2 regions of the Heyndrickxia sp. FSL W8-0423 genome follow, and region 2 is predicted to be linked to the other one. Evidence: a T-box and tRNA genes for the amino acid it is inferred to sense, from the RefSeq annotation. Region 2 holds a T-box; the other holds one or more tRNA genes.

Region 1 (5,499 bases), 1.7 Mb from region 2:
TGCCTTCCTTACTCTATGTATTCAAGTAAGGATACTACCCCATTACGGGCAGTGGGTTCCCCCATTCGGAAATCTCCGGATCAAAGCTTGCTTACAGCTCCCCGAAGCATATCGGTGTTAGTCCCGTCCTTCATCGGCTCCTAGTGCCAAGGCATTCACCGTGCGCCCTTATTAACTTAACCTAAAATAAGGTTTGTTTTTAAAACTACTTAAATGGATTGTAATCCATAAAGTGGCGATTCTCGGTTATTACTTGGTTATTTCTCATATTATCTAGTTTTCAAAGAACAAGGCTACTGATTTCAATCACATCATGATTAATCATCGTAGCATTTGCTTCATGCTGCCTTGCTCCGAGGTGAACCTAATCTTCCTCGAATAAGCATTGCCGCAGGAGCAATTCTATTTAGGTAACATTAGAGTCACTGTATAAGTAATCTCTAATTCCCTAAGATATACTGAAAGGAATTAACCTCTCAAAACTGAACAAAACGAGAACGTCTTTTTTTGTAACCACGATAGTGGTCTTCCATATTCCTTAGAAAGGAGGTGATCCAGCCGCACCTTCCGATACGGCTACCTTGTTACGACTTCACCCCAATCATCTGTCCCACCTTCGGCGGCTGGCTCCAAAAGGTTACCTCACCGACTTCGGGTGTTACAAACTCTCGTGGTGTGACGGGCGGTGTGTACAAGGCCCGGGAACGTATTCACCGCGGCATGCTGATCCGCGATTACTAGCGATTCCGGCTTCATGTAGGCGAGTTGCAGCCTACAATCCGAACTGAGAATGGTTTTATGGGATTGGCGTAACCTCGCGGTCTAGCAACCCTTTGTACCATCCATTGTAGCACGTGTGTAGCCCAGGTCATAAGGGGCATGATGATTTGACGTCATCCCCACCTTCCTCCGGTTTGTCACCGGCAGTCACCTTAGAGTGCCCAACTGAATGCTGGCAACTAAGGTCAAGGGTTGCGCTCGTTGCGGGACTTAACCCAACATCTCACGACACGAGCTGACGACAACCATGCACCACCTGTCACTCTTGTCCCCGAAGGGAAATCCCTATCTCTAGGGAGGGCAAGAGGATGTCAAGACCTGGTAAGGTTCTTCGCGTTGCTTCGAATTAAACCACATGCTCCACCGCTTGTGCGGGCCCCCGTCAATTCCTTTGAGTTTCAGCCTTGCGGCCGTACTCCCCAGGCGGAGTGCTTAATGCGTTAGCTGCAGCACTAAAGGGCGGAAACCCTCTAACACTTAGCACTCATCGTTTACGGCGTGGACTACCAGGGTATCTAATCCTGTTCGCTCCCCACGCTTTCGCGCCTCAGCGTCAGTTACAGACCAAAGAGCCGCCTTCGCCACTGGTGTTCCTCCACATCTCTACGCATTTCACCGCTACACGTGGAATTCCGCTCTTCTCTTCTGCACTCAAGTCTCCCAGTTTCCAATGACCCTCCACGGTTGAGCCGTGGGCTTTCACATCAGACTTAAGAAACCGCCTGCGCGCGCTTTACGCCCAATAATTCCGGACAACGCTTGCCACCTACGTATTACCGCGGCTGCTGGCACGTAGTTAGCCGTGGCTTTCTGGTTAGGTACCGTCAAGGTACCGCCCTATTCGAACGATACTTGTTCTTCCCTAACAACAGAGTTTTACGATCCGAAAACCTTCATCACTCACGCGGCGTTGCTCCGTCAGACTTTCGTCCATTGCGGAAGATTCCCTACTGCTGCCTCCCGTAGGAGTCTGGGCCGTGTCTCAGTCCCAGTGTGGCCGATCACCCTCTCAAGTCGGCTACGCATCGTCGCCTTGGTGAGCCGTTACCTCACCAACTAGCTAATGCGCCGCGGGTCCATCTGTAAGTGATAGCCGGAGCCATCTTTCAATTCCCCTTCATGCGAAGAAAAAAGTTATCCGGTATTAGCCCCGGTTTCCCGGAGTTATCCCAGTCTTACAGGCAGGTTACCCACGTGTTACTCACCCGTCCGCCGCTAACTATCAGGGAGCAAGCTCCCATCAAGTTCGCTCGACTTGCATGTATTAGGCACGCCGCCAGCGTTCGTCCTGAGCCAGGATCAAACTCTCCAAAAAGATGTTTGAAATAGCTCTAGTTAAAAATTAATTGACGTTTCGTTTTGTTCAGTTTTCAAAGATCAATCATTACTCCCTTTTAAGAAGCAACTTTTTAACTATATCATTTTAAAAGTTTAATGTCAACAACTTTTCGAGTTTGTTTCAACTTTCATAGAAGCGACTTTTAAATCTTATCATCTTTATAAAATGATGTCAATACTTTTTTTGGAGCGGGTGATGGGAATCGAACCCACGACAACAGCTTGGAAGGCTGTAGTTTTACCACTAAACTACACCCGCATATTATAATTGTTTTAATGGCGCGCCCGATAGGAGTCGAACCCATAACCTTCTGATCCGTAGTCAGACACTCTATCCAATTGAGCTACGGGCGCATTTTTTAAAAAAAGCAATTTACTTTTCTGAAAGACTTTGGTGCGGCCGAGAGGACTTGAACCTCCACGGTGTTGCCACCACTAGGCCCTCAACCTAGCGCGTCTGCCATTCCGCCACGACCGCATCTTAAAAAGTGACATACAATATAATAACAAACTACTAGATAAAAATCAATAAGTTTTTTGGTGCGGGTGAAGGGAGTCGAACCCCCACGCCCTGCGGCGCCAGATCCTAAGTCTGGTGCGTCTGCCAATTCCGCCACACCCGCGCAAATTTAATGGTGAGCCATGAAGGACTCGAACCTTCGACCCTCTGATTAAAAGTCAGATGCTCTACCGACTGAGCTAATGGCTCTACATGAATATAAATATGAAGTTTTATTTAATCTGAACTAGGTTAAGCATCTACGACGTCCCAATCTCAGAAAGATCATTCAAGTTGCAGCTCGATTGGTACGCTGAAGCTTCCCTTCGAAGTTTAGTCGTTCGTGCTCTACCGACTGAGCTAATGGCTCGAATAAAAAAATAAAAAAATGGCTGGGCTAGCTGGATTCGAACCAACGAATGACGGAGTCAAAGTCCGTTGCCTTACCACTTGGCTATAGCCCAATATCATTTTTTAAAATGGCGGTCCGGACGGGACTCGAACCCGCGACCTCCTGCGTGACAGGCAGGCATTCTAACCAGCTGAACTACCGGACCAAAACTATTATTTATAACAATGACCCGTACGGGATTCGAACCCGTGTTACCGCCGTGAAAGGGCGGTGTCTTAACCGCTTGACCAACGGGCCACAAAATTAATTAACTGGCGGAGAAGGAGGGATTTGAACCCTCGCGCCGCTTACGCGACCTACACCCTTAGCAGGGGCGCCTCTTCAGCCACTTGAGTACTTCCCCTATATGGCTCCGCAGGTAGGATTCGAACCTACGACCGATCGGTTAACAGCCGATAGCTCTACCACTGAGCTACTGCGGAATAACATGTCATCTTATCGACTCTTAAAATTATAATTACGATTACACATTAAGTCAACCCATTTTAAAAAGTTTTTTCAAAAACTTATCATACACTTATTTCATCTCCAATTTCCCCCTGCATTTGCCACAAACAAAACGATCAACATCCACTTTCCTTCTACGTGTAAAAATAGTCTTACACCCTTTACAGACATATTTATATATTACTTTGGACTTTTTCCTTTGTACACTCTGCAATGGTGAACAGAATCTTGGGGCTTGTACTTCTTTAAGTAATTTTTTGAAATCATTGTCGCGATGTTGGTAGCCTTTTCCTTCAAGATGAAGATGATAATGACATAACTCATGTTTGATGATTCCAATCAATTCTTTTTCACCAAATTCAACATAATATTTATAGTTTATCTCAATATTATGGTTTTTTAGCAAATATCGCCCACCAGTCGTACGCAGCCTTGAATTAAATAAAGCAACATGTTTAAAAGGTTTTCCAAAGAACCTTAAAGATATTCGTTCAACTAGTTCTTGAAGCTCTTGATCATTCATCTTTCGTTCCCCTTTTTCCATTTTGCGTGAACATGACAAACTATTATAGCATATTGTAGATAATACTAAAGGAGGACTTTTGCCTATGCCAACTTGGTTTCAAAATCAAATGCGAAAAGCTTTTTCAGAAAAAAATCGATATCAAATTAAGCTTCTCAATCAATGTTGGTTTTTTTATCAACAAAAAATTTTATAACCCAATTATATGACAACTGTATAAATAATTGGCGTGTATGTATACACGCCAACGTTTACAACGCTACTAGCTTTGTAGCATTGTTAATGATAATCTTCCCTTTTGAGTATCCACTTTTTCTACCCAAACAGTGACAATATCCCCTAATGAAACTACATCCAAGGGATGTTTCACAAATTTATTACTAAGTTTAGAAATATGAACAAGTCCATCCTCTTTTACTCCGACATCGACAAATGCACCAAAATCTACTACATTTCTTACGGTTCCTTGCATTTCCATTCCTACTTTTAAATCTTCTAATTTTAAAATTTCCTTTTTCAGTAGTGGTTTTGGTAATTCATCGCGAAGGTCGCGCCCCGGACGATTTAATGCATCTATAATATCCTTTAATGTTAACTCACCAATATTTAATTGCTCTGATAATTCACTTAAAGAATAAGAACTTATCGCTTCTTTTAATTTTTCCGTTCCAATATCGCTAGGTGAACAATTTATTTTTTCCAGCAATGTTTTGACGGCTTGATAATTCTCAGGATGTATAGGAGTTTTGTCTAACGGATCATCTCCATCAATGATTCTCAAAAAACCAATACTTTGCTCATATGTTTTCGAGCCCAAACGTGGAATTCCTTTTAACTCTTTTCTGTTGTTAATCTTTCCAGTCTCATTTCTATACTTCACTATATTATTTGCAACTGCTTTACTTAATCCGGAAACATATTGCAATAGTGAGGGGGAGGCAGTATTTACATTTACGCCTACTTGGTTTACAGCTGTTTCCACAACAAATGTAAGTGATTCATTTAGTTTCTTTTGGGAGACATCATGTTGATATTGACCCACACCAACAGATTTTGGATCAATTTTCACTAACTCTGCTAATGGGTCTTGTAGTCTTCTAGCAATTGATACTGCGCTTCTTTCTTCTACTTGAAGGTCAGGGAACTCTTCACGTGCCAAATCAGATGCGGAATATACACTTGCCCCGGCTTCGTTAACAATAATATAAGAAATATCATCATTTATTTCTTTTAGAATTTCAGCGACAAATTGTTCTGTTTCTTGGGAAGCTGTTCCATTCCCTATTGCAATTACTTCTATTTTAAATTCTTTAATAATATCAATTATTTTCTTTCTTGCTTCTTCCGGTTTTGCTTTTGGTGGGTGTGGATAGATAACACCGATAAATAAAACTTTACCCGTTTCATCTACTACTGCGAGCTTGCATCCTGTTCGATATGCCGGATCAACACCGAGTACCTTTCTCCCTTTTAATGGGGGCTGTAATAATAGATTTCTAA
Region 2 (5,499 bases):
CTTGTCTAAACCTAGTTTATCGCATAATTTCATATTCACTGGAATGTTTGCTGCGGAACTGCGTGTAAAAAATGCTGTAATCCCACTTTCCTTGATGCAAGTTAACACGAGTGGATATGGGTTTTGACGAATACATACGTAAACGATGATTGGATTAACAACTAGCGCTACGAAAATCATGCACCCGATTAATACAGCAAGTAATTTTCCGTAACCAAGCAATGATTCTAGTCCATTTGCAGTAATTGATTCAATTACTAACCCCATAATTCCAAATGGCGCAAATTTTATTACCCATGTAACAATTTTTGAAACAGCATCAGATACATTGGAAATCATTGTTTTCGTTGTAGCAGGGGCATTTTTTAATGCTACTCCAAGTAGGATTGCCCACGATAATATACCAATATAGTTCGCATTATATATTGCCTTAACTGGATTATCGACAATATTCAGAAGTAAAGTTTTCAAAACATCCACAACACCACCTGGGGCTGTCAACTCTGCATTCCCAGTAGCTAGTTTCAAGCTTACTGGAAAAATAAAACTTACTATAACGGCAGTAAGTCCTGCTAGAAAAGTTCCTAAAAGATAGAGAACGATAATCGATTTCATATTCGTCTTTTGTCCACTCTTATGTTGTGCGATGGCTGACATGACCAAGAATAAGACCAATATTGGTGCAATCGCTTTTAGAGCCCCTACAAATAAAGAGCCTAGAATAACAAAAGGCTTCGCTATACTCGGGAGGGTGATGGCTAATATAATCCCAATAATTAAACCTACGATTATTTGCTTAACTAAACTAATTTGATTCCATTTTTTCACTAGATTCATTGTGTGTCCCCCCTGTTGTATGTAAACCTACAATCCTCTATAGAATATTGTAAGAATACTTATAATATTAGTTTATATTTAATAATATTGTAATGAATATTTAGATATATTACAATAACTTTATTATTTTTGCTAAAAAATATAGGTTTACTTAAGAGATAAAAAAGAACGCTGAAGATATCAGCGTTCAACTAACTTATAATCTATAATTTTTTTACTTGCCATTTTAATTAAACTACAAGAAGAATAACAACAAAATAAATAATCATCGCAAAGAATCCCACAGGTATAGCAAAACGTGCATATTGTAGACTCGTAATTTTAAGCTTTCCAGCCGAAATGATATTCGGAATGTTCCCTGGGATCAGCATTCCACCACTAATGATCAAACCTAATAATAATGCCTGAATTGTTGATGGACTCATCGCCGGACTTACCTCTGCGGCAGCCAGTGTTGCATTATCTAAAATCGCAGAAATAATGTTAATCCAGTACATGATGAATGGATGCAAGTCTAATAGATATTTTTCGATAAAAGGTTGAAATCCCGCTCCTAACAATGTTAAAGCCATGACAAACAAATATATTTTTAAGCTGCGAATAATAATTTCGGCATAAGATTCTTTTTGCGAAGATATCGTTTTTTCAATATCATTCAATGCATTCGCTTCGGCAGCTGATGCTACCTCATTTTGTGCCAAAATCGCAGCAGACTCTTCACGTGACTTAACCATGAATGCGGCCAAAACGCCAAAAGCTGCAACACCCGGGATGACATATACGCCAATTGATTTCAGCAAATAAAAGAAGCTTTCATCCAGTTTACTTACAACAATTGTTGAAAGTGGTTCTCCAATTGGAGTAAGGACAGCCCCCATTCCAATTGCAAAACAAGCCAAAACTACTAAGCGAATTTCTGATTGTCGATCAATCTTTAATACACTTACAACCGCTACAAGAATAATTGCAGCAATAATGGCAGTGATGACACTGGAAATTAATCCAAGGATGATCACAAATAAGGCAATAAACAATCGATATGGCATCGCTTTACTGATCCCTAAAATTCCTTTTTCAATCGGCCCCTGGAACCATCGAAACAATAAACCTGCAACAAGAACAGCTAGTGTAATATTAATCGGATGGACCAACGCCTCTTTCACAAGATGCCAATCTAATGCTTGACTAACTAGAACTGACAGAACCCCCATAATAAATAAGAATACTTCTAAATTTTTTTCCACCACATGTGTAAATGGCAGTAGCAGTACAAGCAGCAAGATGATGGATAAACCAATAATCATTAAGCAAATTCCTCCCCTTTTATCTATTGATTATTTCTAAAAAATATAAAAAAGCCTGTCACTAAGGGACATACGTATCCCTTGGTGACAGGCTCCTCCAATAAAGTTAATGGTATTTAATTTTTGTGTTTTAGATGTGATATTTTTCGTTTAAAAAACAATTAAATTTTATCAACTAGTATTATATTAACAGTAACTAGTCATTTTTACAAGGTTTATTTTATCGGAATACTCAGACCGCCAAAATATTAAATTAACAATACATTAAGTTCACTATTAGAAAATATTATTATTTTGTAGAGTGAAAAGTGCTTCATAAGAAACAATAGGATGCCGCAGCATCCTATTGTACATTTTTTTCACATATTTAATTAAAAGTCTGCATTTCCTGGTGTACGAGGGAATGGGATGACATCGCGGATGTTCTTCATTCCGGTTAAATACATGACAAGTCGTTCAAACCCAATTCCATAGCCTGAATGCTTTGTACCACCGTATTTTCTAAGCTCAAGATACCACCAGTAATCTTCTTCAGACATACCAAGTTCTTTAATTTTATTTGCAAGGACCTCTTCTCTTTCCTCCCGTTGGCTTCCCCCGATTAACTCGCCAATACCAGGAACCAATAGGTCAGTTGCAGCTACTGTCTTACCGTCATCATTTGCTCTCATATAAAATGCCTTAATTTCTTTCGGATAGTCGGTTACGAAGACCGGACGCTTATAAATTTCCTCGCTTAGATAACGTTCATGTTCCGTTTGCAAATCCGTTCCCCATTCAACAGGGTAGTCAAATTTCTTACCAGAGTTCTTTAATATATCAACAGCTTCAGTATAAGTAACCCTTCCAAAATCGGATTCTAAAGCATTTTTCAATCTTTCAATTAGCGTCTTATCAATAAAGCTATTAAAGAAGGCCATTTCTTCAGGTGCTTCTTCAAAAACGTAATTAATTACATACTTAACCATTTCTTCTCCGAGGTCCATGATATCCGGTAATTCTGCAAAAGCCACTTCCGGCTCGATCATCCAGAATTCTGCGGCATGTCGTGCCGTATTAGAATTTTCTGCTCTAAATGTTGGACCAAAGGTATACACATTACGGAAAGCAAGAGCAAAAGTTTCCGCATTTAATTGACCGCTAACGGTTAAGTTGGATTCTTTGCCGAAGAAATCAGCACTTTCGTCCACTTTTCCGTCCTCGTTTTTTGGAAGCTGGTTCAAATCCATTGATGTTACACGGAACATCTCCCCCGCGCCTTCTGTATCGCTTCCGGTAATAATAGGTGTATGCACATAGACAAATCCTTTTTCTTGAAAGAATTTATGAATGGCGTACGATGCAAGGGATCGTACTCTGAAAACGGCGGAGAAGGTATTGGCTCTCGGACGTAAATGAGCGATTGTTCTTAAATATTCAAGAGAATGTCTCTTTTTTTGCAAAGGATAAGCTGGATCCGATAATCCTTCAACAACAATTTTTGTCGCTTTAATTTCAAATGGCTGTTTCATTTCAGGAGTTGGAACAAATTCACCTTCTACTAAAACGGAAGAGCTAATAGGTAACTTCGTGATTTCTTTGAAGTTATCGAGGGTATCTTCAAAAACGACTTGTACACTCTTAAAGAATGTTCCGTCGTTTAATTCCATAAAACCAATGGTTTTAGAGTCGCGAAGAGTTCGAATCCAACCCGAAATTTGCACAGTTTGTTCGTTAAATTTTTCTTGATTTCTGTATAAATCTTTTACTACGGTCTTTATCATAATTAGCCTCCATATGGTAATTTTTCACAATAAAAAAGCCTTCTATCCCATAAAAAAGGGACGAAAGGCTAACTTCCGCGGTACCACCCAAATTGTCATAATATGACCAACTTTAAAGCGACTATTGCTTATCCAGTCCATAACGTGCTGGTAACGTCTAAGCCTACTTAAGTTATCCCTTTCGGTTAGAACTCAAAGGTGTTCTTCATTCATGCTTCATCACCAGGCTTCCACCGTCCCCGGCTCGCTATCGAATATAGCAAAAACTACTTTCCTTTTCATCGATTTAAAAATATGTAATTTTAAAAATGACTTATTATTGTAATAATCTATCACAAAACATAATCCTTTGTCTAGTTGCCCCCTAAGATATATACCGAAAGCTTTATTGGTCAAACATTTTAACGTATGCGGATCAATATAAGCTGTAATTGATAAACAGGATTGAGCAATAGACAAAGTCGTTAATTTAACAATATCTGAACTTCGGGAAATCCTTTATTACATCAAACCAACTAGGATACCTTATTCTACTCAAAAATTCCAATGATTGTATACATCACAGCTTTCAACTTTCAATCATCTTGAATAATTCGTGACAATTATGTCCTTTTATAAATGAACATTTTATGAAATACATCACAATATGCTGTTTTTATTAATAAAACATATTAAGATGGTGTCAAATTGGTTTACCAGTAAATATTAGGATTCATAGGTACCTATATCCATCATTAGAAAGGAGTTTCATTTATGAGAATGAAATGGTTAACCTTACCAATGGTTTCCGTACTCATGATTGTACTATCAGGCTGCGAACCATTAATGGTCCTTGATCCGAAAGGTCCGCAGGCAGAGACACAGGCGAATGATATTATCGCTTCTATTCTAATTATGTCATTTATTGTTATTACGGTTTTCGGATTACTCATTTATATGTTAATCAAATACCGTGCTTCAAAGCAAAGCAAGGATTATGAACCACCTTATGTAGAAGGGCATCCATTGGTTGAGGCGATTTGTGTAGGTATTCCAGTGATCATTGTCACTACGCTTTCAATCATGTCGGTGATATCCAACTATAAGGTAGAAGCAACGCCAAAAGGTTATGAAAATCAGGAACCTCTTGTCATATATGCAGCTTCATCCAATTGGAAATGGCATTTTAGTTATCCGGAAGAGGAAATTGAAACAGTCAATTATTTATATATTCCAACAAATAGACCAATTGAGTTTAGATTATATTCATATGGCCCAATTACAAGTTTCTGGATTCCTCAGCTTGGAGGACAAAAATATGCCATGTCAGATATGATAACAAAATTACACTTGGCCGCAGATGTTCCAGGTGAACTCATGGGACGTAATGCTAATTTTAGCGGTAAAGGTTTTGCGGAAAATACATTTAATGTAAAAGCAATGTCTGAAGCAAAATTTCAGGAATGGGTTCAAGAAGTAAAAGAAACAGCTAAGCCTTTAACTGAAAAGAAATTTAATCAATTATTGGAACCAGGTCATGTTGGACAATCCACTTACACTGGTACCCATTTAGAATTTGCGCCTGCTCCAGAAGGCGAACACGCAGGACATAATCA

What was found. A T-box is a leader RNA that pairs with one kind of tRNA and senses whether it is charged. The one in region 2 lies ahead of asnS (asparagine--tRNA ligase), so its partner is inferred to be a tRNA-Asn.
Region 1: it encodes a tRNA-Asn, which carries the amino acid that the T-box ahead of asnS (asparagine--tRNA ligase) is inferred to sense. The anticodon was not compared.

What each region holds. Positions count from the first base shown of each region.
Region 1 is NZ_JBBPBE010000001.1:1,243,105-1,248,603, reverse strand. It holds rRNA gene MKY81_RS06350 (23S ribosomal RNA) at 1-182, opposite strand, end outside; rRNA gene MKY81_RS06345 (16S ribosomal RNA) at 543-2,095, opposite strand; tRNA gene MKY81_RS06340 (tRNA-Gly) at 2,304-2,377, opposite strand; tRNA gene MKY81_RS06335 (tRNA-Arg) at 2,396-2,472, opposite strand; tRNA gene MKY81_RS06330 (tRNA-Leu) at 2,511-2,596, opposite strand; tRNA gene MKY81_RS06325 (tRNA-Leu) at 2,657-2,741, opposite strand; tRNA gene MKY81_RS06320 (tRNA-Lys) at 2,752-2,827, opposite strand; tRNA gene MKY81_RS06315 (tRNA-Gln) at 3,007-3,081, opposite strand; tRNA gene MKY81_RS06310 (tRNA-Asp) at 3,098-3,174, opposite strand; tRNA gene MKY81_RS06305 (tRNA-Glu) at 3,195-3,266, opposite strand; tRNA gene MKY81_RS06300 (tRNA-Ser) at 3,282-3,372, opposite strand; tRNA gene MKY81_RS06295 (tRNA-Asn) at 3,377-3,451, opposite strand; gene MKY81_RS06290 (SprT family protein) at 3,547-3,999, opposite strand; gene cmpA (cortex morphogenetic protein CmpA) at 4,085-4,195, shown strand; gene MKY81_RS06280 (Tex family protein) at 4,262-5,499, opposite strand, start outside.
Region 2 is NZ_JBBPBE010000001.1:2,895,500-2,900,998, reverse strand. It holds gene sstT (serine/threonine transporter SstT) at 1-837, opposite strand, end outside; gene MKY81_RS14715 (DUF1646 family protein) at 1,068-2,141, opposite strand; gene asnS (asparagine--tRNA ligase) at 2,513-3,904, opposite strand; T-box leader at 3,958-4,195, opposite strand; gene qoxA (cytochrome aa3 quinol oxidase subunit II) at 4,658-5,499, shown strand, end outside.